Regions from separate parts of the Pseudarthrobacter sp. NPDC092202 genome, predicted to be linked through region 2. Evidence: predicted binding sites of a transcription regulator. Region 2 holds the regulator's gene; each other region holds the start of a gene.

Region 1 (10,245 bases), on a different contig from region 2:
GTGGGGCAGCTACTGGGACAAGCTGGCCACCAAGACTGCTGCCAACGATGCACCGGACGTCATCCAGATGGACCAGAAGTACATCGCGGAATACGGCGGGCGCGGGGCGCTCCTTGACCTGTCCAAGCAGGAAGGCATCGATACTTCGAAACTTGACAAGGAAGCACTGGCCTCGGGCCAGTATGACGGCGCCCAGTACGGACTGAGCACCGGCCAGAACGCCTACGTCATCATGGCCAACACCAAGGTTTTCGAAGCTGCGAATGTTCCCATCCCGGATGACACCACCTGGACGTGGGACGACTTCATGGAAACAGCCTCGAAGATCAGCGCCGCCGGAGACGGCAAGAACTACGGCGCCGCGTACGGCAGCAATGAAGCAGACCTGATCATCTGGCTGCGCCAGCATGGGGAAAACCTGTATTCCCAGGACGGCAAGCTCGACTTCGATACCGCCACCGCAGCATCCTTCTGGGAGCGGCTGAAGGAACAGCGCGATTCCAAGGCGAGCCCACCGGCCACGGTGGCCACAGAAGACTCCGGCGCCGGGCTCGAGGAAAGCCTCTTCGGCACCAACAGGGTGGGCATGGCGTGGTGGTGGACCAACCAGCTCGGATCCCTCGAATCCACCACCGGGAGCAGTATCAAGATGCTCCGGGCACCCAGCATCGACGGTTCAGCGGCTGAGAACGGGATGTACTACAAGCCCACCATGTTCTGGTCCGCCTCGTCACGCTCCAAGCATCCGGAAGCCGCTTCCACCTTCATCAACTACCTGGCCAACAGCCCGGAGGCCGGGGCAATCCTGATGACGGACCGCGGCGTGCCTACCAACACGGACATCGTTGAAAGCATCACGCCGTCCCTGAAGCCTGCCGATACCACGGTGGTGGGTTTCCTGAAGGACATTGCCCCCGATATCAAGGAGGCGCCACCGGTCCCGCCGGTGGGCGCAGGCAGCGTGCAGAACGTCATCAAGCGCTACACCGATGAGGTCCTCTATGACCGCCTTACCCCCCAGGCCGCAGCTGAAGCCTTCAAGAAGGAAGTTGAAGGGATGCTGGCCAGCGCCAAGTAGTAACAGCCCGCGGTAAACACAAATGCGGCCCCCTCCGGAGAGGGGGCCGCATTTGTGTGCAGCGGGACAGGTCCCGGCATGGAAGGCTTAGAAGCCGCCCATGCCGCCCATGCCGCCCATGTCGTCTCCGCCTGCGGGGGCAGCGTTCTTCTCGGGCTTGTCAGCCACCACTGCTTCGGTGGTGAGGAACAGGCCGGCGATGGAAGCCGCGTTCTGCAGGGCAGAGCGGGTTACCTTGACGGGATCGTTGACGCCGGCAGCCAGCAGGTCGACGTACTCGCCGGTTGCTGCGTTCAGGCCGTGGCCTGCGGGCAGGCCGCGGACCTTGTCCACAACCACGCCCGGCTCGAGGCCTGCGTTGAAGGCGATCTGCTTCAGCGGAGCGTCGATGGCAACGCGGACGATGTTCGCCCCGGTTGCTTCGTCGCCGGACAGCTGAAGGTTGGCGAATGCCTTGGCTCCGGCCTGGATCAGGGCCACGCCGCCACCGGCAACAATGCCTTCTTCAACTGCAGCCTTGGCATTGCGGACTGCGTCCTCGATGCGGTGCTTGCGTTCCTTGAGCTCAACCTCGGTGGCAGCACCGGCCTTGATGACTGCAACGCCGCCGGCCAGCTTGGCCAGGCGTTCCTGCAGCTTCTCGCGGTCGTAGTCCGAGTCCGAGTTCTCGATCTCGGCGCGGATCTGGGACACGCGGCCTGCGATCTGGTCGGCGTCGCCGGCACCTTCGACGATGGTGGTCTCGTCCTTGGTGACAACAACCTTGCGGGCCTGGCCCAGGAGTTCCAGGCCGGCGTTCTCCAGCTTGAGGCCCACTTCCTCGGAAATGACCTGGCCGCCGGTGAGGACGGCGATGTCGGCAAGCTGTGCCTTGCGGCGGTCGCCGAAGCCCGGAGCCTTGACGGCGACGGACTTGAAGGTGCCGCGGATCTTGTTGACGATCAGGGTGGCCAGGGCCTCGCCCTCGATGTCCTCAGCGATGATCAGCAGCGGCTTGTTGGACTGCATGACCTTTTCCAGGACAGCAACCAGTTCCTTGACGTTGGAGATCTTGGAGTTGACGATCAGGATGTACGGATCCTCGAGGACCGTTTCCTGGCGCTCAGTGTCCGTGACGAAGTAGGCGGAGATGTAGCCCTTGTCGAAGCGCATGCCTTCGGTGAGCTCGAGCTCCAGGCCGAAGGTGTTGGACTCCTCGACCGTGATGACGCCTTCCTTGCCCACCTTGTCCAGGGCTTCGGCGATCAGCGCACCAATTTCGTCGTCACCGGCGGAGATGGAGGCGGTTGCTGCGATCTCTTCCTTGGTTTCGATTTCCTTGGCGGAGTTCAGCAGTTCGGCGGTGACGGCGTCAACGGCCTTCTCGATGCCGCGCTTGAGGGACAGCGGGTCGGCGCCGGCGGCAACGTTGCGCAGGCCTTCCTTGACCAGGGCCTGTGCCAGCACGGTAGCCGTGGTGGTGCCGTCGCCAGCAACGTCGTCAGTCTTCTTGGCAACTTCCTTGACCAGCTCGGCGCCGATCTTCTCGTAAGGATCGTCCAGCTCGATCTCCTTGGCGATGGAAACACCATCGTTGGTGATCGTGGGGGCGCCCCACTTCTTTTCGAGGACGACGTTGCGTCCACGCGGGCCGAGGGTGACCTTAACGGCGTCGGCGAGGATGTTCAGGCCCCGCTCAAGGCCGCGGCGTGCCTCTTCATCAAATGCAATGATCTTGGCCATAACGGCAGTAGTCCTTTCGGGACAGTCGTTAAGAATGAACCTTCGCTGCAGTGCCCGCGACGGACGACCCGTTTGCCGGCGGCCTCTGTATGCCTTCGGGTGAGGGTCTCACTCCAGTTAGGTGTTTCTTCGCTCCTCGACCGGTGCCGGCGCCGCTGGCCGAAGCCACGCTTTGCTTAGCAGTCGGTACGTCAGAGTGCTAACTCAATAATTAGCACTCCCCACGTGAGAGTGCAAGCGAATAAGCAGTGCAAATCGCCCTGGCGGGGGCGTCTTCGCCGAGGGCGATCAGCCGGCGGCGCGGCCTGCCGTTTCTACGCCGGTGGCCGTGGGAATGTTGTCGGCGCCATACGTGAACACCGTGAAGGTGGCTGAGGTGATGTCACCGTTGGCATCGAACGCGACAGGGCCTGATTCGCCGTCGTAATTGATGTCCGCACCGGATGCCTTGCCTTCCAGGCAGTCTTTGTAGCTGGTGCAGGGCGCCGTTCCGGCTGCGTCCGGGCTGTCGGCGGTGCCGCCTGACACTGCGATCAGCGCTGCAGCGATTGAACGCCCGGCATCATCCTCAGCCCTTGCCGCCGCGAGCGCGGCAAGGGTCACGGCGTCGTACGTCTCGGCCGCGAAGGACACGTCTTTCAGGGCCGGATCGATACCCAGCAGCCTGTCCTGGAACTCTGCTGAGGGAAGCTGCCCCGGGACTACCGCCCGTGCACCGTCCATGGCTTTGGTTCCCAGCCTCGAGCCATACCGGCTGAAGGCGCCGTCGCTCAGAATAAGCCTCGAACCCGCGAGGGCTGCGTTGTTCAGCTCAGCCAGGGCGCCCTGGGCGCCGTCACGGGCTATCAGGACGACGGCGTCCGGTTGCGCCTCGCGGATTGCGGCCGCGGCAGCCCCCGCTTCGCCCGGCGTGAATCCAACTTCTGCCAGCACATCCAGTCCCGCCTGCTCAGCGGACGCGGAGACGGCCGCGGAGACATCGCCGCCGTAGGCACCTTCCTGGTATACCACCGAGATAGTGGCGGCTCCGGCGTCCTTGGCGAGCTTGGCCAGCACGGGTCCCTGCGCGACGTCGGCGGCGGCCGTCCGGAAGTAGTATCCGCCGCTGGCAATGCTGCTGAGCGCGGCCGCGGTGTTGGCAGGGGAGATCAGCGGAGTCCGCGCCCTGGAGAGGATATCGACGGCCGCAGCGGCATGGCTGGAGTCCGTGGGGCCGATGACTACATCCGCCTTGGCCTGGACCAGCGCCTGCGCCTGGGACGCTGTGTCCACGCCGGCTTCAACAGGCAGGAGTTCCACCTGACGGCCCTTGTGCCCGCCGGCGGCGTTGATCTCCTTGACGGCGAGCTTGGCGGCCGCCCGTTGGGGACCGTTCAGAAAGCCGTTGGCACCGGCGTTGTCCAGGATCAGGCCAACCCTTAGCGTGCCGTCCCCCGAGGCCTCCGCCGGCTCCGTGCGCGCATTTCCAGTCACTCCGGAGCAGGCGGTCAGGGCCAGCGTGCCGCAGAGGGCTGCGGCGAACAACGGGCGGATGGCGGCAGCGGAAGAAAACGGGTGCTTCACTCGGCCGGCCGGACGCTTTCGGCCTGCGGGCCTTTCTCGCCTTCGCCGACTTCAAGTTCCACACGCTGGCCTTCATCCAGCGCACGGTAGCCCTCACCCTGGATGGCGGACCAGTGGACAAAGATGTCGTCCCCGGAGCCGTCAACGGTGATGAAGCCGTAGCCTTTTTCCGCGTTGAACCATTTGACGGTTCCTCGTGCCATGATGACCACTCTTTCCGTTAGGTGCGGGGTGTTCCGCCGGTGCCGCCGTGACTCGAAGCCCGGAATTCACTTTAGCCAATGCGCACCGGCAGCGCCGGGGCACTGCATGGCCGGCGGCAAACGTTATTCAGGCGTAACCCCTGGCCCTGGCGGGGGAGGATGTGACGTAAGTGTTTGTTGGGAAGCCCGGCGCTACTGGTATCCGGGGCCGAGAACCACCACCAGGGGAACCTGGAATTCGGCGCTCTCCACTACGGCCGGAACGCCCAGGAGTTCAGCGAGAGCTTGCGCACTGGCCTCCTGCGCTGCTCCCGCGTAGAAGATGACGGAGCCCTGCTGCGGCGCCCCTGCCCAGTTGCCTACCTGGCCCAGCGTCCAGCCGTCCGACTGCACGGTTCCCCCCACACGGCTTGCCAGCCCGGCAATTCCCGCAGCGTTGTACACGGCCACGGCCTGGGTTTTGTCCACCACTGCCGTTTGAATGGTGGGCTGTGGGCTGGACGGAGTCTCGTTGCCCGCTGCATCCGGTTCGGAAGAGGACGAAGGCTCCGGCTCGATGGAGGGACTTGCTGACGTGGCCGGCGCAGCGGACGGGGTCGGACCGGTTTCGGCCAGCGGCGCTGCTTCCAGGCTCGACGCCGCCTGGGTGGCAGGACCGTCGAACCCAAGCTTAGGCAGGATCAGGAAGGAAACCACGCCGATGGCCAGCGCAACAACCCCTGCGGTCAGGATGGGCCACAGACGGACCCGGCGCGGAGCAGATGCTGTCCGGTGTACACCTTGTCGCGATGCGGTCTGCGGAACCTTGTCGAATTCATCGCGGGCGTATTTGGTCATGGGAAAGAGACATCCTTGTGTGTAGCTGCTGAGGATTCAGCGTGAGCGTCTTAAGCGTCGGACCCCAGGCGGCGTGCAGTGCGTGCACGGTGACGCGACGTACGTAGTCTACGCAATCTCTTGACCAGCATGGGGTCATGCGCCAGCGCATCCTCGGTGTCGATCAGGGCGTTGAGGAGCTGGTAATAGTGCGTGGCGGACAGGTCGAACAGTTCCCGGATCGCCTGTTCCTTGGCGCCGGCATACTTCCACCACTGCCGCTCCAAGGCAAGCATCTGCTGCTCCCGCTCGCTCAGCGGCGACTCCCGCAGCGTGAAGTCTGCCAACAGGGTGTTCCGTTGTTCCTGCTCCGGCAGGTGCTCCCGAGCTGGCTCCGCCACGGCGCACTCTCCTTAGCTGGTTTACGTAAATGTCTGACCCCCATGCTACGGACGAACAACACCATTGTCATTTGCGCTGTAGCTGAGCCGCGCAGGAGGCGCAGGCACAGCCGGCGCCTCCTGCCGCCTGCAAGAATGGACTGATGTTTGAATCCGACGCCTTGTTTGAGCTGGAGCAGGAACCGACCGGCACCACGGGCTTCGCCGCCCAGGCCCGGCTTCCGCTGGCAGAGCTGATGGCACCGGACTGGGCCGCGGCACTCTCGGACGTGGACGCCGGACTGCGCGCCGTTCTTCGGTTCGCCGCCGATGAAGTAGCAGCCGGGCACCAGGTCCTCCCGGCGCCGTCGAACGTCCTGCGAGCCTTCCGCCAGCCCCTTGCGGAGGTGAAGGTGCTGATTGTGGGACAGGACCCGTACCCCACGCCGGGGCACCCAGTGGGGCTGTCCTTCTCCGTGGATCCGCACGTCCGGCCCATTCCCCGGAGCCTCGCGAACATTTACCGCGAGCTCGAGGCAGACCTGGGAATCCCGCCGAGGGTGCACGGCGACCTGTCTGCGTGGGCCGGCCAGGGGGTACTGCTCCTGAACCGCGTGATGACGGTCCGTGCAGGGTCGGCAGGGTCCCACCGGCGGAAGGGCTGGGAAGAAATTACGACGGCGGCAGTGCAGGCATTGGGCGCGCGGCGGGCACCGGACGGGTCACCCCTGCCTCTGGTCGCGGTCCTGTGGGGGAAGGACGCCGAGAGCGTCCGCCCGCTGCTGCCTGGCGTCCCCTCGGTGTCCAGCGCGCACCCCAGCCCGTTGTCGGCTTCACGGGGTTTCTTTGGTTCCCGACCCTTCAGCCGCGTCAACGCGCTCCTGCGGGAGCAGGGGGCAGCCGGCGTAACCTGGGAGCTCCCGGCAGTACCCTAGCTTAGGCTTGCCTTATGAGCATTGTTCCCGCCGCCACCAGCGCCAGCAAGAAAAGCCGCCCCCAGGTCAACCTCACGGTGGTGCGCCGCGAACAACTGGCGCCGCATATGGTGCGGATTGTTGCGGGCGGCGACGGTTTTGCCGATTTCGTCAACAACGGCTTTGTTGACCGTTACGTCAAGATTGTCTTCCCGCAGCCAGGTGTCCAGTACCCCGTCCCCCTTGATCTGTGGAGCATCCGCGAGACCATGCCCCGGGAACAATGGCCTTTTACGCGCACCTACACCCTTCGCTGGGTGGATACCGGGGCACAGGAACTTGCCATCGACTTTGTGGTCCACGGCGACGAAGGGCTGGCGGGGCCCTGGGCGGCGAGGGCCCAGCCGGGAGACACCCTGACCTTTACCGGCCCGGGCGGGGCGTACAACCCGGACCCCGAAGCTGACTGGTACCTGTTCGCCGGTGACGAGGCAGCCCTGCCGGCCATTGCCGCCTGCATCGAATCCCTCCCGGCGGAAGCGGCCGGCGCCGCTTTCCTCGAGGTTGATTCCGAGGCCGACATCCAACCGATTGCCGCCCCGGCCGGACTGGAACTGCACTGGCTCTTCCGCCGTGGCGTTCCGGCAGGCGAAAGCAGCCTCCTGGTGCAGGCCGTCGCCGCCGCTGACTGGCCCGCCGGCAGAGTGGACGTTTTTGCCCACGGCGAGCGGGGGTACATGAAGGCGCTCCGCGATGTCTTTTTCGTCCAGCGCGGCCTGGAACGCAAGCAGGTGTCCCTGTCCGGGTACTGGGCCAAGGGCCGCGTTGAGGACGCTTTCCAGGCAGAGAAGAAACTGCCCGTAGGGCAAATCTAGGCAGCCGGGCCCGGTCAGCGGCGGCGGGCCCGCCGGCGCTCGTTGCTGGCCAGGCTGCGGGTCAGCGGCCTCGCCAAGGTATCCCCCAGCACGATCCCGCCGGCAGTCCCCAGGACTATGGCGCCGGCGTTGAGCATCCCGCCGGCGCCGAGCAGGATCTCGGCCTCCTCGATGGTCAGCACATACATCGACCGGAAGATGGTCAGGCCGGGCAGCAGGATCAGTGCCGCGGGCACTGCTACCACCAACTGGGGTGCGCCCATCCGCAAGGCGACCACCCGGGCCAGCAGGCCGATCGCCACGGCAGCCAGGGCCGGCGAGAACCGGTCGCCGATGCCCAGCAGGCCGCCGCCCAACAGGACGAGGTAACCTGCGACCCCCACTGCCGCCGTGGGAAGCAGGAGCTGCCAGGTGGTCTGTTCCGTGACACCGATGGCCATCACCGCCACTGCCACAAGAATTACCAGGACCCACAGGTCGTAGGCCGGCGGGAAGGTCTGCGTCACATCGATGCCCTGCATGCCCGTCAGCTGGCCCGCCACAAAAGCGACCGCGATGCCCGCCACGAGCGCACCAAAGGTCAGAAGCGTGGAAAGGAACCGCCCCGCTGCGGTTACAGGGAAACCGTTGATGGCGTCCTGCACCGAGGAGACCAACCGGCCCGTGGGCAGGAGCAGCAGGATTCCCCCCACCACCACGATGGCTGGCGAGGTTGTCAGCCCAAACTGCCACAGGAGCAGGGCAAGCAGGGTGACGGCGAAGGAACAGCTGGCGGTGGTGAAGAAGTCCGGCACCCGCCACCGGCCCAGCTGGCGGGCCAGCAGGCTCACTCCGATGTTGACGGCGAACGCTATGACGGAGGACACCGGCCCGCCGCCCAGCACGGCTACGAACGCTGCGGCAAAAATCCCAAACGCGGCCGTCACCATCCACCGGGGGAAAGGCTTGGGGCTCGTGATTGCCTCGTCAAGCCTGCGGATCGCTTCATCGCGCCCCACTCCCCCGGCAACGATGTCCGTCACCAGCTGATGGACCTTCGCGAGGCCCGCATAGTTGTTGGTCCAGGACCGGACCACCCGCAGCAGCGCGATGGGCGTCTGGTCCTTGGGGGCGTAGTTGATGCCCACCGACTGGTTGGTGATGTCCACTTCGATGTTCTTCAGGCCCAGCGCCGCCGTGACGGCAATGATGCTGGTTTCAACCTCGAGCGCTCCTGCACCGTAGCGGAACATGGTCTCGGCCAGGTGCAGCGCAAAATCCAGGGTCTTCCGGGCGGACGTGTCCACGCCGCCAACCTGGATCATGGGGTTTGCGTAGGGGCTGCCGGTGAGCCTGTCCACGATGCTCATGGGAGCCGTGGGCGGGTTCTCACCCTGGACCAGGCGCCGCAGCATCCTTCTCGCAGCTGCGTTCTGCCGTACTTGGGAGGGAGTCAGCGGCTCGGTTTTGGGCAGGCCGTCGGTGCGCGGCGTTGCTTTCGGTGATCCGCCGCCGGGATGGTCAGGCCGGTCGGTCATGGGTCCCTCCTCCCGTGATGGTGATGTGCAGTGCGTGTCCCGCGGAGCGCGTCAGGCGGAGCGCCGCAGGGGCAGTTTGCCCAGCAGGAGGCGGGCGGCGCCTGCTGCCGCGCGGGCAAGCTTGTGGGCACGGAACACGGCCGGGCGGACGGGCATCACAAAGTCGCCCACGAGCTGGACCACTTCCCCGCCGAAGCCCTTCTTGAACTCGTAGCCGCCGTGGCCTTCCTCGTCCTGGCCGGAGATGCCGAACGTGCCGTAGAAGTTGTATCGCGGGTAGCCCTTCTCAAGGGCGTGCAGCATCATTCCCCAGTACAGCGACGTGGCGCCGTTGAAGTAGATGTAGTCCTGCACGGTGCCGCCGATGACGCAGACCACCTCGTCGCCGTAGCAGACGAAGTGGATGGCGGCCACGGTGGCCACGCCAACGGAATCCGGAAAGCGTTCGATGTCCTTGAGGCTTCGCTCGTAGCTGTCCACCAGGTCCTGGACCACTTTGAGCCGGTTGGCCTTCTTCTTGCTGCCTGTCTCTTCCACTTCGCGGCGCAGTTCGGCCGCGGTGGCCGATTCCTCGGCAAGCCGGTCCGTAATGGATTTCCGGTAGGCGGGAATGTCGATCTTGGCCATCATGAGTTTGGTGAACTCTGCGGAGGTGGTGCGGAGCAGCTGTTCGTAGTAGGCGCGTTCGCGGTAGACGAAACCCTTTTCGTCGCCGGCCCGGCTCAGGGCGCCGTAGAAATCGTCAAGGGTTTCCAGCGTTGCCTGTTCCAGGAAAACACCGTTCTTTTCCGCTTTGCGGATGGCTTTCCGGGTCCGGTAGCTGGTGCCCATGATCAGTTCTTCCGCGTCCTGGACGCCTTCCAGGCTCTTGATGAACATCCAGTTCACGTTGACGAAGTTCATGTCCAGCCCCTGGTGCTGGAAGCCCAGCCCGCCCAGCTGTGCCACCAGCGGCCTGTTGTCCTCCACCTCGGGGTGTTCCGCGCCATCGGCGTCGCGGGCAATGTACTTGAGGTTCGGGGAGATCCGCAGCTCCGCGGCTTTCCGTTCCACGGCGCGTTTGCGGAGAAGTCCGACGACGGCGCGCACCAGCCCAGCGTCCGTGTAGTCCATCAGGGGGCCCTTGGCGCATTCGCAGATGGTGTAGCCGAGGCGTGTGGTGGTGTAGTTCAGCTTG
Region 2 (9,762 bases):
TCCATCAGCTCGATGTGAAGCTTTTCCATTGCGGGTTCGTCCACCAGCAGGACGGAAAGTTCGGCCTGCGGGTGGATATACAGCTGCTCAAAAATGTACCGGGACAACGCCACGATTTCCGCTTCGTCCACCTGGACGCCGGATTCATTGTTGACCTCGATGCTCACGCGTGTTCCCCCCGTTTGGCGGCGCCGGCCGAGTGCTTCACGCGGCTGCGCTGGGTTTCATCCCAGATGCTGTAGGCGTTGACGATGTCGCCCACGAGCCTGTGCCGGACGACGTCTGCCGCATCCAGGACCGAGAAGCTGACGCCTTCTATGCCCTGGAGGATTTCCTCCACGATGCGGAGTCCGGACCGGGTGCCGAAAGGCAGGTCCACCTGGGTGACGTCACCGGTGACCACCATCTTTGACCCGAAGCCGAGCCTGGTAAGGAACATCTTCATCTGCTCCGGCGTGGTGTTCTGCGCCTCGTCAAGGATGATGAAGGCATCGTTGAGCGTCCGTCCGCGCATGTAGGCCAGGGGTGCCACTTCAATGGTGCCGGCGGCCATCAGCCGGGGGATGGATTCGGGATCCATCATGTCGTGCAAGGCATCGTAGAGCGGCCGCAGATAGGGATCGATCTTGTCGCTGAGGGTCCCGGGGAGGAAACCCAGCCGCTCCCCCGCCTCTACTGCGGGGCGGGTCAGGATAATGCGGCTGACCTCTTTCTGCTGCAGTGCCTGGACGGCCTTTGCCATCGCGAGGTAGGTTTTGCCGGTTCCTGCCGGACCGATGCCGAAGATGACCGTGTTGGTGTCGATGGCATCAACATACGTTTTTTGGTTCAGCGTCTTCGGGCGGATGGTTTTTCCGCGGCTCGACAGGATGTCGTGGGTCAGCACGTCCACGGGATTCTGCAGGGACTGCGTGCGGAGCAGCGCTACAAGCTGCTGCAGCACCGCCGGGCTGATCACAGTGCCGCGGGCCACGAGGCCGCGGACCTCGTGGAGGAGCCGCATGATGCGGGGCACGTCGCTGGCAGGCCCGGTGATGGAGAGCTCATTGCCGCGGACATGGAAGTTGACGTCCGGGAACTGTTCCTCGATGTACCGCAGGGCCTCATCGTGGCTGCCAAGGGACTGCACCATTTGGTCGGAGTTGTCGAAAAGGACTACCTCGGTACGGCTGCCGGGGAGGGTATGGGGAAATTCCCCCGCAGCGCCTTCTCCCGTGTTGAGCCGGCGCTTGCCATTCGCTGATTCAGTCATAGTGATGGCCCGCAGGCCCGTGATCCCCTCAAAGTCTCCGGAACAATTCCCGCTGCCGGCGGCCGGAGACGTTGTACTTGGACGATGTACCGGTTGCGCCTTGACCAGCGATCCCTCCATCTTACGCCAGGACGGCATCAACGACTGAAAGGGAAATGGCAGGCGGCCTCCGGCAACACGGCAGGGCCTTTTGGTTCGGCCATTAGGTATCAACTTCATATCGGCCTCATATCGTTCCCGTTGCAGTTCCACCGGGAGGCCCGTATTCGGCCCTTCAGCTCCAGGCCCTGTGCCATGCTGGAAATCCAGCCAGTGCTGGATCTGCCGCTTGGGGAGCGGCCCGCCATTCATGAAAGGACAGGCAACAAACGTGCCGGAATCTGCTGCGCCCCGCAGGGCAGGACGACCTGGCGGCACTGTGCGCCCTGGCGTCCTGGCAGTGGTTCTGATGGCGGCCCCGCTCCTGGCGGGTTGCCTGGCCGAGCCAAGTCCCTCACCCACCAGCGCGCTGGGCTCCGCTCCCGCCGCGACCGGGACCGCGCCTTCCACGAGCGCGCCGCTGGAGACCACGCAGTCGTCCAACAAAGCGCCTGTCTACTGGATTGGCCGGAGCAACAGCAGCGTGTTCCTTTACCGTGAATTTCGGGATGTGCCCGAACAGGAGAACCCGGTGACGCGGGCCTTGCGGGCGATGATGTCGGACAAGCCCCTTGATCCGGATTTCTTTACCCCATGGCAGAGCCCGGGCCAGCTGGCCACGTCCATCTCGGGCAAGGACGTGATCACCGTGGATGTCTCGGAGGACGCTTTCAACAGCAACCTCGACGCCGACATGGCCGGCCGCGCTGTCCAGCAGCTTGTGTACACGGCCACCGCGGCTGCGGCGAGTTCAGGGCTTATCGATTCCGGGCAGCAGATCCGGGTGCGGATCCTGGTGGACGGGCATACCGACTACGTTGCTTTCGGCCACATCCAGCTGGGTGAGCTGATGACCAGGGCCGCCGGCATGGTGGCCCCTGTCTGGATCATCGACCCGCAGGAAAACACAGAAGTTGCTGCCGGGAGTGTCAAGATCACCGGGCGCAGCACGCTTCCCGGGGGGAAGCTCCGGTGGCAGATCCTGCGGGCGGAAGAGGACGGCACCAAGGTGCCGTTCCTGACCGGGGAGACGACGGCGGCCGCGGAGCCGGGCCAGGCAGGGCTGTTTACGCTTGCCCTCACCCTGCCGGCCGGCGACTATGAACTGAAGGTGGCCCAGGCCGGCGCCGGCGATCAGCCGGACCAGAATGAGGACTCGCGGGCTTTCAAGGTCCGGTAGTTGCCCGTCCGGGATACGCCGGCAGGTTCAGGGCGCGGTCCAGCGGCCCAGGACGTCGCTGGCAAGCACAACGGCGGCCGGTCCGGCGGTTGAGGAGCGCAGGACATGGTGCCCCAGCAGGGCGGTGAGGGCGCCCTTGCCGCAGAGCCTTGTTACTTCCCTGGGGCTGATGCCGCCTTCCGGCCCGGCGATCAGCAGGACTTCGCGGGGTTCCGTTCCCTCCCGGCCCTGCCAGGTTTCCAGTACGGTGCGCAGTGGGCGCACGGCATCCTCATGGAGGATAATGGCCAGCCCTGCGGCCTCCACCAGTCCAGCCAAGGCGGCAGTGTCGACGGCGGGCCGCACCTCGGGGACCCACGCGCGGCGCGCCTGCTTGGCTGCTGCCGCCACCACTGACTGCCACTTCGCGTGGGCCTTGGCTGCCCGGTCGCCCTTCCACCGCACGATGGACCGCTCAGACTGCCAGGGTATGACGGCGTCGATACCCAGTTCGGTGGCCGTTTCAATGGCGAGCTCATCCCTGTCGCCCTTGGCCAGGGCCTGCACCAGGACCAGCCTTGTGGCCGGCCGTTCCTCCAGCCCAATGGCGGTGCACTCCACCTCGAGGGCGGCGGGCGACGCCGAAAGCACCCGTCCGCTCATCCGCGTACCCGCCCCGTCAACAATGTCGACGGGCTCGCCCGGGGCGAGCCGCTTGACCGTGACGGCGTGCCGCGCCTCGGTCCCCTCGAGGACAAAGGCCTGCCCCGCCGTCATGTGGTCAAGGGACCCGGGCGGGGTGAAGAAGACAGGGTTGCTCACCGCTACAGGTTACCGAGCCGGTCCCGGAGCTTGGCGAACATGCCGCCGCTGGCCGCAAGCTTGCCCTCGGTGATCTGCTCACCGCGCATTTGGGCCAGCTGGCGCAGGAGCTCTTCCTGCGCGGCATCAAGCTTGGCGGGCGTTTCAACCTGCAGGTGGACCTTGAGGTCGCCACGGCCGTAACCGCGCAGGTGGGTCACGCCAAGTCCGCGAAGCGTAATGATTTCACCGGACTGGGTGCCGGGCTTGACGTCGATCTCCTGTGGCCCGTCGAACGTTTCCAGGCTCACTTCGGTGCCCAGGGCGGCGGCCGTCATCGGGATGTGCAGGGTGGCGTGGAGATCGTCATTGTCGCGGACGTAGGTGGCGTCGTTGTTGACGCGGATTTCAACGTACAGGTCACCGGAAGGCCCGCCGGCCGGGCCTGCCTCCCCTTGGCCGGAGAGCTGGATGCGTGTTCCGGTGGCTACGCCGGCGGGAACCTTGATGGTCAGCGAACGGCGGCTGCGGATGCGCCCCTGCCCGCTGCATTCGTTGCACGGGTCCTTGATGACGGTGCCGAAGCCCTCACAGGTTCCACAAGGAGCCGCGGTCATGACCTGCCCCAGGATGGACCGGACGGCGCGCTGTACCTGGCCGCTGCCGCCACAGATGTCGCAGCGTTCAGGATGGCTGCCGGGCTGGCAGCAGGAACCCTCACAGGTTGGGCACGTGACGGCAGTGTCCACCTCAAGCTTCTTGTTGACACCGAAGACAGCGTCACGCAATTCGATCCGGACGCTGATGAGGGCATCCTGCCCGCGCCGCACGCGGGACGCCGGGCCGGTGGAACCGCCGGCGCCAAAGAAGGTGTCAAAGATGTCCTGGAACGCGAATCCCTGGCCGGCGTAGCTGCCTCCGCCGAAGCCGTTGTCCGTACCGTTTTCGTTGCCCGTGGTGTCATACACCCGGCGTTTCTGCGGATCGGACAGGACTTCATAGGCGTGGGTCACAGCCTTAAAGCGGTCCGACGCATCCTCACCCGGGTTGACATCCGGGTGCAGGGTGCGTGCCAGCTTGCGGTAGGCCTTCTTGATCTCTTCTCCCGTGGCCTCCGGTGAGACTCCAAGGACGTCGTAGTGGCTGCTCAAAGTTCGTATCTCTTCCTTGTTGTACTGCCTGCAGTCGGACTGCTGGAAATGCTGTGGGTGTCCAGTGGCCCCGGATGGGCCTCAGGGGCCCAGGATCCGGGAAAGGTAGCGGGCAACTGCCCTGACGGCAGCCATGGTGGTGGGATAGTCCATGCGTGTTGGTCCGAGCACGCCGATTTTCGCTGCGCTGTCCGGCCCGTACCCCGTGGCTACAACCGATGCCTCGGCCAGTCCGTCATAGGGATTCTCACGGCCGATGCTGACAGCCACCCCGCGGTGGTCCTGCGCCATCTCGCTCAGCAGGCGGAGCATAACAACCTGCTCCTCAAGAGCTTCGAGCACCGGGCCGATGCTGAGCGGGAAGTCCACGTTGGACCTCGCCAAATTGGCTGTTCCCGCCATGACCATGCGTTCCTCGCGGCTGCTCTGTGCCAGCGCCTCAAGGCCGATCGCGAGGGCCTGGGCCGCCTGCCGCTGCCCCGGGGCGGCCGTGGCCACCACCGCCGGCAGGGACTGGGCCAGCTGGCTCAGCGGTGTACCGGCAAGCGATCCAAGGAAGCGCGCCCTCAGGCCCGCCAGGCCTTCGTCCCCCAGGTCCTGCCCGACGTCGATAACACGCTGCTCCACCTTGCCGCTGTTGGCGATTAACACCACCAGCACCTTCCGCGGGGCCAGGAGGACGAATTCGATATGCCGGACCAGTGCCCTGCTCAGGTGCGGGTACTGGACCACTGCAACCTGGTTGGTGAGCTGCGACAGGAGCCGGACGGTCCGGTCCAGGACGTCGTCCAGGTCATCCGAACCTTCCAGCAGGGACTGGATGGCGCGGCGCTCCGCCTGGGACAGCGGCTTCACGGCGGAGATCTGGTCGACGAACAGCCGGTAGCCCTTGTCGGTGGGGATCCGGCCGGCGCTGGTGTGCGGAGCCGTAATCAGGCCCTCTTCCTCCAGGGCCGCCATGTCGTTCCTGATGGTTGCGCTGGACACACCGAGATGGTGGCGCTCCACCAGGGCTTTGGACCCCACGGGCTCGCGGGAGTGGACGTAGTCCTCCACGATGGCACGGAGTACTTCAAGTTTGCGTGGCTCGCTCACACTCCACCTCCATCCAGGATTCGGGGCGGCCGCGCCGCCCGCGCTGTGCCGCTCATCGTTTAGCACTCGACATGCCCAAGTGCTAACAGTCTATTATGCCTCTCCCCGTTGCTAGCATTGGTACCGCTCCGGGCGAAATTCCGGACCCTGTGATCGAGCGCTAGGCGGAGTGAATCATGCAGTACCAGAACTGGGGCCCCCAGGACATGTCCGCTCCGTCAAAGGCTCAACTGCCCGAAGTTCCTGTTGAACGGGGAATGGTGCTGGAGGACGTCCAGTCCGGCTGGGTGGGCGCCGTGACCCGCGTGGAGAAGTCCGGGGGCATGCATGTGGTGGCGCTGGAAGACAGGCGCGGCAAATCCAGGTCTTTCCGCCTGGGCTTCGGCTTCCTCCTCGAAGGCCAGGCCATCAAGCTCCTTCCCCCGGCGCCGCGGCAGGCCCCCGCCGCCACAGGCAGGACGGCATCAGGTTCGGTCCGGGTGGCCGGCCAGCGTGCGCAGGTCGCCAAGGCGAGCCGAATCTGGGTGGAGGGAAAGCACGACGCCGAACTGGTGGAAAAGGTCTGGGGAGACGACCTTCGGGTGGAAGGCATCGTCGTCGAACCCCTCCATGGCATCGACGACCTTGCCGCGGCAGTGGCCGACTTCAGGCCCGGTCCGGGCCGGCGGCTGGGCGTCCTGGTGGACCACCTGGTGCCCGACTCCAAAGAGTCCCGCATTGCAGACGCCGTGATGGCCTCACCAGGGGCTGCCGGGAACGTGCTGATCGTAGGCCACCCCTACGTGGACGTCTGGCAGGCGATCCGGCCTGCCGTGCTGGGCATCGAAAAATGGCCGGTGGTGCCGCGCGGGCAGGACTGGAAGACCGGGATCCTTGCCGCGTTCGGCTGGCCCCACGCCACCAAGGAGGATATTGGGCTTGGGTGGCAGAAGTTGCTGGGTGCCGTTCGCACCTACGCGGACCTGGAAGCCTCCCTGCTCGGGAGGGTGGAGGAAGTCATCGACTTCCTGACGGTTCCCTGACGGGACCGCCGCGCCGCCGTGCGTAAAGCCCTGGAGCAGCATCCGCGCCTCCAGCCAGTATTCTTGGTACTGCGGATCTGCGTCATTTGCAGTCCGCCTCAACCGATATGCATTCTTAGCCAGCACCATTGCACTTTTAGAAGGAACAGACTGTGGCAGAAAACGCACGCGATCACAGGGACACCCAGGGCGGCCAGGGCCGTTCGGAATACCATGGCGTTCCGGCGAATGCGCTGCCCCTGACAGCCAGCGAAGACCGGCAGTGGGCCACCATGGCGCACTTTGGCGGAATCCTTGGTTGCGTTCCTGCTCTGCTGATCTACCTCATTTTCCGGGACAGGGGCCCTTTCACGGCGCAGGAGTCCAAGGAAGCGCTGAACTTCAGCCTGCCTCCCACCATCGCCGCCGTAGTGGCGAACATCCTGGTGTTCGTTCCGGTGATCGGCAACATCTTCGCCGTGATTGCCACCCTCATCTGGATTGCCCTGACCTGTTACTCCGTGGCGGCCGGCATCCATGTGAACAAGGGACAGCCGCACCGCTACCAATACAACCTGCGCTGGATTAAGTAGTCCCTCCGGCTCCCAGCACTCGCAAGTTCGTGCCGGGGCCCTCGCCCGCGTGGGCCCACCCTCCGGCTCCCAGCACTCGCAAGCTCGTGCCGGGGCCCTCGCGGCCTGGGCCCAGCTTGAAACCGCTAGTCCGGCAGGACCCGGCGCACCACGGCGTCAGCCAACAGCCGGCCTTTCAGCGTGAGGACCAGCCGGCCTGCGAAGGCGGCGGCGGGATCAATCAGTTCCTCCGCGATGAGCCCGGCCACCTCGCGCCGTCCTGCGGCGCTGAGCGAAGGGATCTTGAGGCCGGATTGCAGGCGGACCTCGAGCATCACGCGCTCCATGTTCCGTGATGCCGAATCCAGGGTTTCCCTGCCTGCCGCGGGTGAGGCTCCCTGCGCCAGGCGTCCCGCGTAGGCAGTGGGGTGCTTGACGTTCCACCACCGGACACCGCCCACATGCGAGTGGGCCCCCGGCCCAATCCCCCACCAGTCGTCGCCGCGCCAGTATGCCAGGTTGTGGCGGCAGGCCTGTCCGGGCGTGCGCGCCCAGTTGCTGACCTCGTACCAGCCCAGGCCGGCCTTGGTGATCAGCTCATCGGCGAGCTCGTACTTGTCGGCGTGGTCGTCGTCGTCGATCCCGGGGACTTCACCACGGCGGATCTGGGCGGCAAGCTTCGTTCCGTCCTCGATGATCAGCGCGTAGGCGCTGATGTGGTCCGGCTGGTAGGAAAGTGCCGTCTCGAGCGAGTACCGCCAGTCCGCCAGGGACTCCCCGGGCGTGCCATAGATGAGGTCCAGGCTGACGGCCAGTCCGGCGTCGCGGGCCCACTGCACAACCTGCGGCACACGGCTGGGCGTGTGGGTCCTGTCCAGGACCTTGAGGACGTGGGGAACGGCTGACTGCATCCCGAACGAGATCCGGGTGAAGCCGGCATCCTTGAGGATGGCAAGGGACTCGGGGGTGACGGAGTCCGGGTTCGCCTCCGTGGTGACCTCGGCGCCCTCCTCGATCCCCCACTGGTCGATGGCGCGTCCCAGGATCAGGGCCAGGTCCTCCGCAGGAAGCAGGGTTGGCGTGCCGCCCCCGAAGAACACCGTGCTGAGCGGCCGCGCGGGCAGGCCTGATTCCGTGAGGACCCTGGCTGCCAGGGACACTTCCGAGGCCGCGGTGGCGGCATAGGCGTCCTGGGAGGCACCGCCGCCAAGTTCGGTGGCGGTATAGGTGTTGAAATCGCAGTACCCGCAGCGGACAGCGCAGAACGGAATGTGTACATAAAGTCCGAACGCCCGCTCCGCCGCACCATCGGCTGCCTGCTGGGGCAGCAGACCGTCCGACGGCGCCGGGTCGCCAAGGGGAAGAACGCTAGGCACTGCAGGGGCCTCCGGCGGTACCGGCTGCTGTAACCACTACTTCCTGGCCTTGTCCTTGGACTCGTCGGTGGTGAGCGCAGCGATGAAGGCTTCCTGGGGGACCTCGACGCGCCCCACCATCTTCATGCGCTTCTTGCCTTCCTTCTGCTTTTCCAGCAGTTTCCGCTTACGGGAGATGTCACCGCCGTAGCACTTGGCCAGGACGTCCTTGCGGATGGCGCGGATGCTTTCGCGGGCGATGATCCTGGAACCAATGGCCGCCTGGATGGGCACCTCGAACTGCTGGCGCGGAATAAGCTCGCGCAGCTTGGTGGTCATCATGACGCCGTACGCGTAGGCCTTGTCCCGGTGGGTGATGGCGGAGAAGGCGTCAACCTGTTCGCCCTGGAGCATGATGTCCACCTTCACAAGGTCGGCCACCTGGTCGCCGTCGGCCTTCCAGTCCAGGGAGCCGTAACCGCGGGTCTTGGACTTCAGGATGTCGAAGAAGTCGAACACGATCTCGGCCAGCGGCAGGCGGTACCGGATTTCCACGCGGTCCTCTGAAAGGTAGTCCATGCCGCCCATCACGCCGCGGCGGCTCTGGCACAGCTCCATGATTGCGCCGACGAATTCGTTTGGAGCCAGGATGGTGGCGGACACCATGGGCTCGCGGACCTCGGAGATCTTGCCGGAGGGGTATTCGCTGGGGTTGGTCACGTGGACCACCTTCTTGTCCTCCAGCGTCACCTCGTATTCCACGTTCGGTGCAGTGGAGATCAGGTCCAGGTTGTACTCACGCTCGAGCCGCTCACGTGTGATTTCAAGGTGGAGCAGGCCCAGGAAGCCGACACGGAAACCAAAGCCCAGCGCGGCAGACGTCTCGGGCTCGTACACCAGGGCGGCGTCGTTGAGCATCAGCTTCTCCAGCGCATCGCGCAGCACCGGGTAGTCCGTGCCATCCAGCGGATAGAGGCCGGAGAACACCATGGGCTTGGCATCCGCGTAACCCGGAAGGGAGTCTGCGGCAGGCTTGGCCATGTTGGTGACGGTATCGCCCACCTTGGACAGGCGGACGTCCTTCACACCCGTGATGAGGTAGCCCACTTCGCCAACGCCCAGGCCCTTGGAGGGTGTGGGTTCCGGTGAGCTCACACCGATTTCGAGGAGTTCGTGGGTGGCCCGGGTGGACATCATCTGGATGCGTTCACGGGGGTGCAGCATGCCGTCCACCACCC
Region 3 (10,245 bases), on a different contig from region 2:
CCCGGGATACGGATGGACGGCGCGGCGCCAGTGCCTTCAGGGGCTGGGTTGGGGCGGGGATGCTGATCGCGGGCCGGGCGCGCAGCAGGAACAACGGCACCAGGAGCCCGGCCAGCACCAGCGAGTGGACATAGTACGGGGCTGTGGTGGCGCCCGGGAGGAGGGACAGCAGTCCCCCAATGACCGGCCCGGCCGCCACTCCCCCGGATGAGGCCAGCAAGGTGAAGCGGGACGCCCATTCCGGACGGGATGGAAGGAGTTCACGCAGGGCGGCGGCACTGGCTCCCGTGGCCAGCGCAACCGCTGCCCCCTGCAGGGCCCTGCCCGCACATAATGCCGCGAGCGTCTGGGCCTCGGAGAAGACCCAGCCGCCAGCCAGTCCCGCAAGAACGGCCAGGATAAGCGCAGCCCGCCGGCCGATGTGGTCAGACCAGTGCCCGGCCAGCATCAGCGTGGCAACCAGGGACAGGACGTAACTGGCGAACGCGGCGGTGATTCCCAGCGTGGACAGCCCCAGTTCGGCCTGCAGGAGGGGATACAACGGCGTGGCCAGGTTGGCGCCCACCAGGAGGGTGAAGATTACGGTTCCCGCCATAACCAGCCGGGTTGTGGTGGATGCATCCCAGCCGGCGGACGCAGCAGCGGGGGCCGGGCGCATGCGGAGTTCACTGAAGACCGTCATCGTGTGCCGCCTCTGGTTTCATGCCACGGCGGGGGTCCTTGTGGGAGTCCGGCGCGGGGTGGATATCCGATGCCTCAAGAGTGCGTTATGACTACTTTTTTGAGCGGCTTTTCATGGAAGAATTGGGCAAGATCATCAATAATGCCGTTCTTTTGTGATTGGAAGTGACTATTTGAACCAGCTGGACCCCACCGACCTCAAGATCCTCCTGGCCATGATCCGCGACCCCAGGATCCAGATCGGCGAACTGAGCGAATCGCTTGGCATTGCCCGGAACACGGCCCAGACCCGGGTCCGGCGCCTCCTCCGCGCAGGCGTGCTGCGGCTCGGCGGCCGCGAGGTGGACCTGGAAGCGGTGGGCTATGACGTGGTGGCCTTTGTGACCATCGAGGTGTCGCACCGGGAACTGGACGGCGTGGTCGCTGCACTCCGGCTGATCCCCCAGGTCTTGGAGGTTCATGAGATCTCGGGCCGTGGAGATGTCTGGTGCCGTGTTGTGGCCACTGACACCCACAACCTCCAGGCCTCGCTCCGGCAGGTCCTGAGGATCAAGGGCGTGATCCGGACCGAAACGGTCCTGGCACTGCACACCCATATTCCCTACCGCACCGAGCCCCTGATCAGCGGCCTCGCCAGGGCGTCCGGCACCTGACGCCCTGGCCGGGCGGCTAGGATTTCCAGAATGGATTGGCTCTCAGACGTCTCACAGATCAACTGGCTTGCCGTGCTGCTTGCCTTTGCGGCAAGCATGGCCATCGGCTTCGTCTGGTACATGCCTGCAGTACTGGGCAACCGCTGGATGGCCGCGATCGACAAGACCGAGGAGGACCTGAAGAACATCAGCGGCGGCGCCGGGATCTGGTTGCCGATGATGCTGGCTGCCGCACTGACGGCGGTACTGCTTGCTGTCCTGATCGCCCGGCTCGGGCTGGACAACGCTGTGGCCGGCGGCCTCTTCGCCCTGGTGGCAGGACTGGTCTTCCGCGCAGGCGGCCACGTCATCCACAATGGCTTTGCAGGGCGCCCCGCGGCCGTCACCCTCATCGATTCCGGGCACGACCTGGTGGCGATGGCGGTCTCCGGCGCAATTATCGGAGGAATGTCCTGATGGCCGCATTCCTGTCACCCGGAGCCCGGCGCCCATGACGATCATCGACAACGCCGTCTATGTGGACGGCGTGCGCCACGTGGAACCCGAGACACTTGAACAGACCTTTGACATGCTCGCCCACCACGGCGGGATGGCCTGGATAGGGCTGTACCGGCCCACGCCGGAGGAAATGGCGGCAGTGGCAAGCGAATTCGGCCTCCACGACCTTGCGGTGGAAGACGCCATCTCGGCGCACCAGCGCCCCAAACTGGAACGCTACGACGACAGCCTGTTCACCGTCCTCCGGCCTGCCCGGTACATCGACGAATCCGAAAGCGTGGAGTTCGGCGAACTCCACATCTTCACCGGCAAGAACTATGTGGTCACCGTCCGCCATGCCGAGATGGCCGGCGTGGCCCGCGTCCGGCGGCGCATGGAGGCCCGGCCCGACCTTCTGCGCCACGGGCCGGAAGCTGTCCTGTACGCGCTGCTGGACCGGGTGGTGGACGACTACGCGCCCGTGGTGGCCGGACTGGAAAACGACATCGACGAAATCGAGGACCAGCTGTTCAGCGGTGACACCACGGTGTCCCGCCGGATCTACGAGCTGGCCCGAGAGGTTATCCAGTTCCAGCGGGCAATCCATCCCTTGCCGGACATGATGCACCAGCTGGAGCAGGGTTTCGAGAAGTACGGCGTGGAAACGGATCTGCGGCACAGCCTCCGCGACGTGGAGGACCACGTGGAGCGCGTGATCTCCCGGGCAGACTCCTTCCGGGACCTGCTGCAGAACGCCCTCACCCTGGACGGCACCCTTACGGCGAACCGGCAAAACGAGGCCAGCGCCGAACAGAACGAACAGGTGAAGAAAATCTCCTCCTGGGCCGCGATCTTCTTCGCGCCGTCCTTCGTGGCCGGCGTATACGGCATGAACTTTGACCACATGCCCGAGCTCCATTGGGAACTGGGCTACCCGTTGTCCATCAGCCTCATGATCGCGATGGCGGCCCTCATGTACGGAATCTTCAAGAAGAAGGGTTGGCTGTAGGCCATGGCAGCCCATCCGGAGCGGCCGGTCCTCCGCGAGGGCCGCATCCTGGTGCCCGGCAGCAGCCGGCAGCTGGCTGTCTACGGCCTCTTTCCCCCGGCTCCCGGCCAGCACCGGAAGGCCGGCGCCGGGTCCCGCGTCTTTGCCGCCAAGGCCTGCGAGCCGGAACTGCTCTGGATCAGCTTCGACGAACTGTGCGCACCGGGTACCTCCAAGGAGGATTACTCCTTTCTTGCCGAGGGGCCAGAGTTGTGGGTCATCGATGATGTTCCGGCACCGTCGCCATCGGATGCAGGCCAGCGGGCCGAGGCGTGGGAGCTCTTTGCGGCCGTGCTGACGGTTGCGGCGGCCCGGGGAACCCCGGTGTTCGTGGCTGGCACCGCGCCCATGGATTGGGCTGCCGCGTCCGGGTCGGCGGAGGACGCCCGGCTGCGGTCCGCGCTGGCGGAAGCCGCCCGGCTCCTTGCACAGCTGAAGCGGGTCGAGTCCGATGAGGCTGTTGCCGTGGAGGGCGTCTCAGGGAGTTAGTGTGCGGGCCGGAGTGCCCCCTTGGCCAGCTCGCGGCTGCCGGCGTAGGCAACGGCCGCCATGGCGAGGACGGCAACGGCTCCTGCCAGGACCCACCACGCCACGAGGTATGGGTAGGGGCTGCCCTGCAGGTCGGAAAGGAAAAACTTCGTGAAGCTGTTGAACGCCGCGTGGAACAGGATCACCACGGGCAGGCTGGCCTGCGTACTGTTGTACAGCCAGGCGAGCAGTACCGACTGCGCAAGAATATAGACCGCAAAGGGTGTCAAGGGACGCTGGCCCGGGTCCGACACCAGTTCCGGAAGATGCCAGGGAAACCACGCCAGGCCAGTAATCAGTGCGGCAGACAACGCACTGTGGTCCCGTTGCAGCCGCGGCAGCAGGAACCCCCGCCAGCCCAGTTCCTCAAAGATGCCGACAATGACAATCGTGACGACGATCGAACCGGCAACCTGCAGCAAGTCAGCCGGCTCCCAGCGCGGGACCGGCGCTCCTGCGGCCACTGCAGCCCACAGGGCAAGGCCGGGGGCAACCAGCGGCACACCAAGTGCTACGCCGTACCAGGCAGGATCAACCCGCCAGTGTCCGAGCTGGCGCAGAAGGCCCTGCAACTCGGGGCGGCCTCCCACGAGCAAAGCAACAAGGACCGCCGCCAACCCGGGCCCGAAGGGCACCAGCGGGCTGCTCTCCGGGTTCAGGAGCACCAGCGGCCAGATGGACCAGGAAAGGACGTACGCCAGTCCCAGGTAAAGCACAATGTCGTGCCGGGCCGCCCAACCCCGCAGCCGGCGTCCGTGCACCGCCATCAGAGACCTTCTTAGATTCGTGCCTGAGTGCTGTTAAGTGTGGCACTCCCTGATGCCGGCAGACAGGCAACCATGCCCCCGATAAGACGTTAGGTAGGTCATTGGGTTCTGGGGTGGACCGCGTGGACAGCGGGCCGTTCGGCGCGTCCGCGCAGGCCGGTCGCCGGATAAGATGAAGTGGTTCCCTGGAGGGCGTGTCAGGAATTAGTGCGCGGGCCTGCCTACCGTTGTGAGCCGCGCGAGGACTGCGCCACCGACGGGGCCCATCCACAGGGAGGCATCTCACTATGAAGCACTTTCTGCTCAGTATCCAACAGCCCGACGGCGGTGCTGCGCCGCCGGAGATCCTTGAACCCGTCATGCGTAAGGTGGACGCCTTCAACAGCGAACTGAAGTCCGCCGGGGCGTGGGTCTTCGCAGGAGGTCTGGATCAACCAGCTGGGGCCGTGGTGGCACGCAGCAGGGCCGGCCAAGTGACCATCACACAAGGCCCCTACTTCCAGGGGAACGAGCACCTCGGTGGGCTCTCCATCATCCTGGCTCGTGATCTGGCTTCCGCGCTCGAGTGGGGGAAGAAACTGGCGAATGCCACCATGCTCCCCGTGGAGGTGCGGGAGTTCCAGGGCGGCCCCAGTGATCATTTGGCCACTTGACGAACCGGGCTCCAGGTCATGCCCCTGCTTGAGCAGTATTTTGTGGAGCTAAGGAGATTCGAACTCCTGACCTCTTCGATGCGAACGAAGCGCTCTACCAACTGAGCTATAGCCCCGGATGGATCCGTTCCTGGAGGAGCGGCACCGGTGACCCTAGGCTACAAATTTTCCCGGCTTAATGCCAAACTCCAGCCCCGAACCCCGCAGCGTGTTCCGCGGGATAGGCATGCAGGGCAACAAACCGTCAGGCGCGGCGGCGCTGCAGGACGTCGTCGAGGTTGCTGAGGGCACTCTGCGCCTTGGACAGTTCCTGGCCTTCTGCGGATGCCGGGGCCGCAGGCGGCGCGGCGGCAACGCCCTGCTTGAGGGACGGCTTGCCCGCGGCCTTCGGGGCCTCCGGGAGCTCCAGCGGCTCAGGCGCCGGGCGCTCGGCCTTGGCTGCCTCAACGTAAACAGGCTTGGGCACCTCCACCGGCTCCCAGGTGGTGGGGGCAGTTCGGGTGGCCGTGGAACTGGCCTTGGCCGCGCTTGAATCGCCTGCGGCAACCGCGACAGCCAGTGCGGCCTCGCGCAGTTCCATGGCAGTCAGCGGCTTGACCCGGGGCTCGTGTGCCTGGGCGTCAAAAAGGGGGTTGTCCTTTTTTGCCGGTGCTGCCTGCGGCTTTGGGGGGACGCTGGCCACGGCTTCGGACTGCGGGCGTCCCTTGCTGGCCGGAGCGGACATGGCGGCCCGAAAAGCTGCGTTGACTTTTGCCCTCCTGTCACGGACGGCCAGCCAGCGCAGGAGGACGACGGACCCGGCGGTGAGCGCCAGGCAGGTCAGGGGAAGCACAGGAGTGCCCAGCCCAAAGAGCGAAAGCACACCGGAAACGAACGCGGTAAGCAGCGACAGCAGCCCCACCAAGGCAACGCCGGTGCGTCCGTAGCGGATACGGAACGTACCTCCGGATGGGGAGCCTGCAGTGGCGGTCGCGGGTCCGGCACTCTTCCTGGTGTCCATGGCTTTCTCCTGCTGGGCGGCGACGTTCAATACCAAAGCGGCTGGCGGTTCCAGTGTTTCATCTGCTGCGGAGTCCGCCGTAAACTCACCGGCGGGCTGGAACTGGTGCCTGCGGTTCCGGAGGACGTAGGGCGCAACCCACACAATCCAGAGCACGACGGCAACCACAAGGATCACTGAGCTGCTAAGGGGGAAGTCCACACTCAAAACCGTATGAGCATCCTGTCCGCTGCGGCAGCATTAGCTGCGGTGTGTCGTGGCGCAGCCGGCAAATCAATGGATTTATGACGCCCGCGAGGCGAGCCAGGGCCTGAGCAGCCCGTTCGGGACTTCCTCTGCGGTCAGCGCAAACGACCGGTGGTCAGCCCATTCGCCGTTGATATGCAGGTAGCGGGGCCGGTACCCCTCGTCACGGAAGCCCAGCTTTTCCACCACCCGCAGGCTCGGTCCGTTTTCCGGCCTGATGTTAATTTCCATCCTGTGCAGGCCAAGGGTGCGGAAGCAATGGTCCGTCACCATGGCGACGGCGGTGGGTGCGATTCCACGGCCTGCACGGTCCTTGTCCACCCAGTAGCCCAGGGTGGCCATCATCGCTGATCCCCATACGATCGACGAAACAGTCAACTGGCCAATGATGGCAGGACTTCCGGCGGTGGGAATGCGCTCGGTGATGACAAACGGCAATGCCGTTGCCTGCGCTGCCTGCGACTTCAATGAGCGGACCATCTGCCGGTAGTCCGGGAGGCCGCCCGCAGGATCCGGGTTGGAAGCTTCCCAGGGCGCAAGCCATTGGCTGTTGCGGGACCTGACCTCGGTCCACTCCTTCTTGTCCCGGTACCGGATGGGCCGCAGGATCAAGTCCCCGCATTCCAGCGTTACGGGCCAAATGGGACCAGCGCGCACGGCGCTACTTGGACAGGCCGGCGGTGAAGCCCGGCAGCCACTCCCGCAGGCCCGGCCCAAGGTCCTCGCTGTCGATGGCCAGCTGGACGCAGGCCTTGAGGTAGCTGAGTTTGTCCCCGGTGTCATAGCGGCGCCCGCGGAACACAACGCCGTAGACCCCATATCCCTCGCCTTCGCCGGTTGCCAGCTCCTGCAGCGCATCCGTCAACTGGATTTCATCGCCGCGCCCTGGGGCGGTGCGTTCGAGGACTTCGAAGACGGCAGGGTGGAGGACATAGCGGCCAATCAGCGCGAGGTTGGAGGGCGCCTCGTCAACCTCAGGCTTCTCCACCAGCCGGTTAACGCGCACGTAGGACTCGCCTTCGATCGGCTGGACATCAGCACAGCCGTAGGAACTGATCTCGGACGGTTCCACCTCGATGAGCGCAATAACCGACCCTCCCGTTTCGGCCTGGACGTCGATCATGGTGCCCAGCAGCTCGTCGCGGGCATCGATGAGGTCATCGCCCAGCAGAACGGCAAAGGCTTCATGGCCAACGTGCTGCTTCGCGCGGAGCACGGCGTGGCCCAGTCCGTGCGGATCGCCCTGCCGGACGTAGTGGATATCGCCCAGCTTGCTGGCGGCCTGGACGGACGCGAGTTTTTCGGTGTCCCCCTTGCCCTCAAGGGTGGATTCGAGTGACGGCACCCGGTCAAAGTGGTCTTCCAGTGCCCGCTTGTTGCGCCCGGTAATCATGAGGAGGTCGTGGAGGCCAACGTTTACGGCTTCTTCAACCACGTACTGGATGGCAGGCTTGTCCACGACGGGGAGCATTTCCTTGGGCATCGCCTTTGTTGCCGGCAGGAACCTGGTACCGAGTCCGGCGGCAGGAATGACGGCTTTGCGAACTCTCGGGTTACTGGTAGTCACCGGACTAATCTAACGTCAGCGTCAAGCATTCAGTAACAACCGGGCCCGCGACACCCGCGGACGCCTGACGGATGGACTGCACGAACAACCGGCCGGACATACGGCAGTTATGGAGGAAGCACGTGACGCTTGAGGAAACGAAAGCAGCCAAAGACCAGATCCGCGCGGCCCACCGCCGCCGGCGGGCTGCGATGACATCCCGGGAACGGGAGGACGCCGGCACCGCCCTTGCAAAGCACGGCGCCGCGTGGGCGGCTTCGGTGATCCCCGCTGATGCGGCCACGGTGTGCGTGTACCTGGGCGTCGGAGTGGAACCGCCCACGCTGCCACTGATCGCAGCCCTTCACGACGGCGGCCACAGGATCCTTCTCCCCGTTTGCGAACCAGGGCGTGAGCTGGGATGGGTTTTCTGGACGCCGGGTATCGAGCTCGCACGCAGCAGGTTCGCGCCCATCCTGGAACCGGTAGGGACCCGCCAGGAAATTGAGGTTGCCGGTGAAGCAGCTGCGCTGTTCATCCCTGCCACGGCGGTGGACCTCGCAGGCAGCAGGGTTGGCCAGGGCGGCGGCTACTACGACAAGTTCCTGGGCCATCTTGCGTCCGCCGGGAAGGACATTCCCCTTGCCGCGGTTCTTTATGACGGGGAACTGCTGCCCGCCGGCGCCATTCCGGTGGAGGAATTCGACCGCCCCGTCCCGGGCGTCGTGCTTCCCTCCGGTTTCCGGGGCCTGGCAAACGCTGCCTGACCGGAAAACCGGGCGCAGGAGAATGATAGAATTGGCACTCAGGCCCTGCGACTGCTAATGGACATCCAGCTGGATCACCAAGCAGCAGTCCGGGACCTCTCGTTTGCCCAAGAGGAGGAGCACCAGTGCCAACGTATGCGTACGCCTGCAAGGATTGCGGCCATGCCTTTGACATCGTCCAGTCGTTCTCGGACAGCTCTTTGACGTCCTGCCCCGAATGCCAGGGCGCCCTGCGCAAGAAGTTCAACAGCGTGGGCGTTGTCTTCAAGGGTTCCGGCTTCTACCGTACGGACTCCCGGGACTCCAAGGGCAGCACGGTTTCGGCCGCTCCCGCAGCAACGCCGGCACCGGCGGCCGCACCGGCCGCCTCGGCATCCGCCGCTGCTGCCAGCTGATCCAAGATCTTCAACTAAGGCTCCCTTTGGCGGCCGCGCAAGGTTTTCCACATACCCGCGAAGGTTACTGACGCAACACTTTGCGGCGACCTTAGCGTAGGCACATGCCTGCATCCCGCCAGTCCAGCCCAAGAACACCAAGCGCGCCGCGTACCGGACTCCTCCGGAAGCCGGTGCGACGCCGCGCCGGCAACCTCCGCGGACCGGAACGGAATGCACGCAGGCGTCCTCCTGCACGCTTCGCGGGCTGGTTGAGCCGGAACCGGCGACTCGCTGTCGCGCTGCTCCTCTGCGCCGCAGCCGCCATCACGGTGCACCAGCTCACCCCCGCCCCGGTGTACACGGTGACTGCGCTGGCCGCCGCAAGGGACATCCCCGCCGGCGCCGCACTCTCGGAGGCTGACCTAGCCGCCGCACAGGTTCCGCCCGGCATGCTGGCCAGCGGATTCCTCAGGGAACCGGGCGAGGCTGCAGGCAAGCAGCTCGCTGCGCCCCTGCGCAAGGGGCAGCTGCTCACGGATGCCCAGCTTCTTGGTCCGGGCCTCCTCACGGGCACCTCCCCGGGATCAGCAGCCGTCCCCCTGCGCATGGCAGACCCGTCATCCATCCAGCTTGTCTCCCCGGGGCAGCTGGTGAACGTGGTGCTCACCTCAGCCAACGGCTTCGACCAGCAGGAACCACCAGAGATTCTGGCCTCCGGCGTTCCCGTGCTGTGGACCTCAGGCCAGGGCGGCCAGACCGGACAGTGGCTGGGCACTGCCGAAACAGAAGGCCTGATAGTGGTGGCTGCCACGGCAGAGCAGGCAGCCCGGCTCGCCGGCGCCTCCACCCAAGGCAAGCTGTTCTTCGTCCTGGTGGGGCCGTAAGCCGCTCAGCCCCAGTGCGGCGGCTTCTGTTCCTTCAGCCAGGCGTCGTGGTCGTCGTCTTCCCGGTCGCCCCAGGCCCGGGGATCGTCCTCGGCCGCTTTGTTGGGCACGGCGGGCTCCGCAGGCAGGGCGGACGTACCGGAGTCAGTGCCGGGTTGGCCGTCCTGGTTGGGACCGCCTGCCGTGTCAGCGGGCTGCCCGGCGTCCGGAGCGTTGTCGTTTTCGTTTTCCTGGGCCATGCTGCCCTCCTCCTTGATGTCCTGGCCCCCGGCCGGCAGGTGGTCGTCGGTGGGCGCTGAAAGCAGGCTTTCAGGGGCCGGCACGAAGCCACCCTGGTCAGTGCCAGCCGCGGCCAGCCGCTCCCGCACGCCCTGGCTCTCGGCGTCGATTCCGTTGAGCGCCTGGTCCACATCGTCGTCCAGGAAGGCGACGGAAGTGGCCGTCCGTCCGGAAAGGGCCATCTTCTCCAGTCCCAGGTATCCGGCGATCCTGTCAGCGCAGGCAGAGGGGTCGGTAAACACTTCGATGGTCCACAGGGGCATGTAGCGCCATCCCAGGCGCTCCAGCAGCTGGGGACGCAACCGGCTCCGTTCCCGCACGCTCATGGTGCGGTACTGC

Evidence for each region. The regulator HrcA, encoded in region 2, represses chaperone genes, less so after heat shock. The targets are predictions, from matches to a motif close to TTNGCACTCGNNNNNNNCGAGTGCNAA.
Region 1: the regulator HrcA is predicted to act here: its motif matches at 2,977-3,003, upstream of groL (chaperonin GroEL).
Region 3: the regulator HrcA is predicted to act here: its motif matches at 8,398-8,424, upstream of ACIQF4_RS01350 (FmdB family zinc ribbon protein).

The regions. Positions count from the first base shown of each region.
Region 1 is NZ_JBIVRG010000009.1:2,428-12,672, reverse strand. Features, by position in the region: gene ACIQF4_RS13955 (ABC transporter substrate-binding protein) at 1-1,078, shown strand, start outside; gene groL (chaperonin GroEL) at 1,166-2,800, opposite strand; gene ACIQF4_RS13945 (ABC transporter substrate-binding protein) at 3,089-4,363, opposite strand; gene ACIQF4_RS13940 (cold-shock protein) at 4,360-4,566, opposite strand; gene ACIQF4_RS13935 (LytR C-terminal domain-containing protein) at 4,759-5,403, opposite strand; gene ACIQF4_RS13930 (DUF3263 domain-containing protein) at 5,454-5,783, opposite strand; gene ACIQF4_RS13925 (uracil-DNA glycosylase) at 5,927-6,697, shown strand; gene ACIQF4_RS13920 (siderophore-interacting protein) at 6,712-7,551, shown strand; gene ACIQF4_RS13915 (threonine/serine exporter ThrE family protein) at 7,566-9,068, opposite strand; gene ACIQF4_RS13910 (peptidoglycan bridge formation glycyltransferase FemA/FemB family protein) at 9,120-10,245, opposite strand, start outside.
Region 2 is NZ_JBIVRG010000002.1:312,319-322,080, forward strand. Features, by position in the region: gene ybeY (rRNA maturation RNase YbeY) at 1-167, opposite strand, end outside; gene ACIQF4_RS04835 (PhoH family protein) at 164-1,252, opposite strand; gene ACIQF4_RS04840 (GerMN domain-containing protein) at 1,623-2,570, shown strand; gene ACIQF4_RS04845 (16S rRNA (uracil(1498)-N(3))-methyltransferase) at 2,598-3,371, opposite strand; gene dnaJ (molecular chaperone DnaJ) at 3,374-4,501, opposite strand; gene hrcA (heat-inducible transcriptional repressor HrcA) at 4,583-5,596, opposite strand; gene ACIQF4_RS04860 (DUF3097 domain-containing protein) at 5,773-6,618, shown strand; gene ACIQF4_RS04865 (DUF4870 domain-containing protein) at 6,771-7,190, shown strand; gene hemW (radical SAM family heme chaperone HemW) at 7,316-8,545, opposite strand; gene lepA (translation elongation factor 4) at 8,582-9,762, opposite strand, start outside.
Region 3 is NZ_JBIVRG010000001.1:274,134-284,378, reverse strand. Features, by position in the region: gene ACIQF4_RS01410 (MFS transporter) at 1-682, opposite strand, end outside; gene ACIQF4_RS01405 (Lrp/AsnC family transcriptional regulator) at 855-1,334, shown strand; gene ACIQF4_RS01400 (DUF1761 domain-containing protein) at 1,365-1,790, shown strand; gene corA (magnesium/cobalt transporter CorA) at 1,825-2,820, shown strand; gene ACIQF4_RS01390 (hypothetical protein) at 2,824-3,348, shown strand; gene ACIQF4_RS01385 (lysostaphin resistance A-like protein) at 3,345-4,154, opposite strand; gene ACIQF4_RS01380 (YciI family protein) at 4,442-4,807, shown strand; tRNA gene ACIQF4_RS01375 (tRNA-Ala) at 4,851-4,923, opposite strand; gene ACIQF4_RS01370 (hypothetical protein) at 5,052-6,008, opposite strand; gene ACIQF4_RS01365 (GNAT family protein) at 6,090-6,710, opposite strand; gene galU (UTP--glucose-1-phosphate uridylyltransferase GalU) at 6,715-7,620, opposite strand; gene ACIQF4_RS01355 (5-formyltetrahydrofolate cyclo-ligase) at 7,743-8,366, shown strand; gene ACIQF4_RS01350 (FmdB family zinc ribbon protein) at 8,492-8,761, shown strand; gene ACIQF4_RS01345 (RcpC/CpaB family pilus assembly protein) at 8,866-9,627, shown strand; gene ACIQF4_RS01340 (AAA family ATPase) at 9,633-10,245, opposite strand, start outside.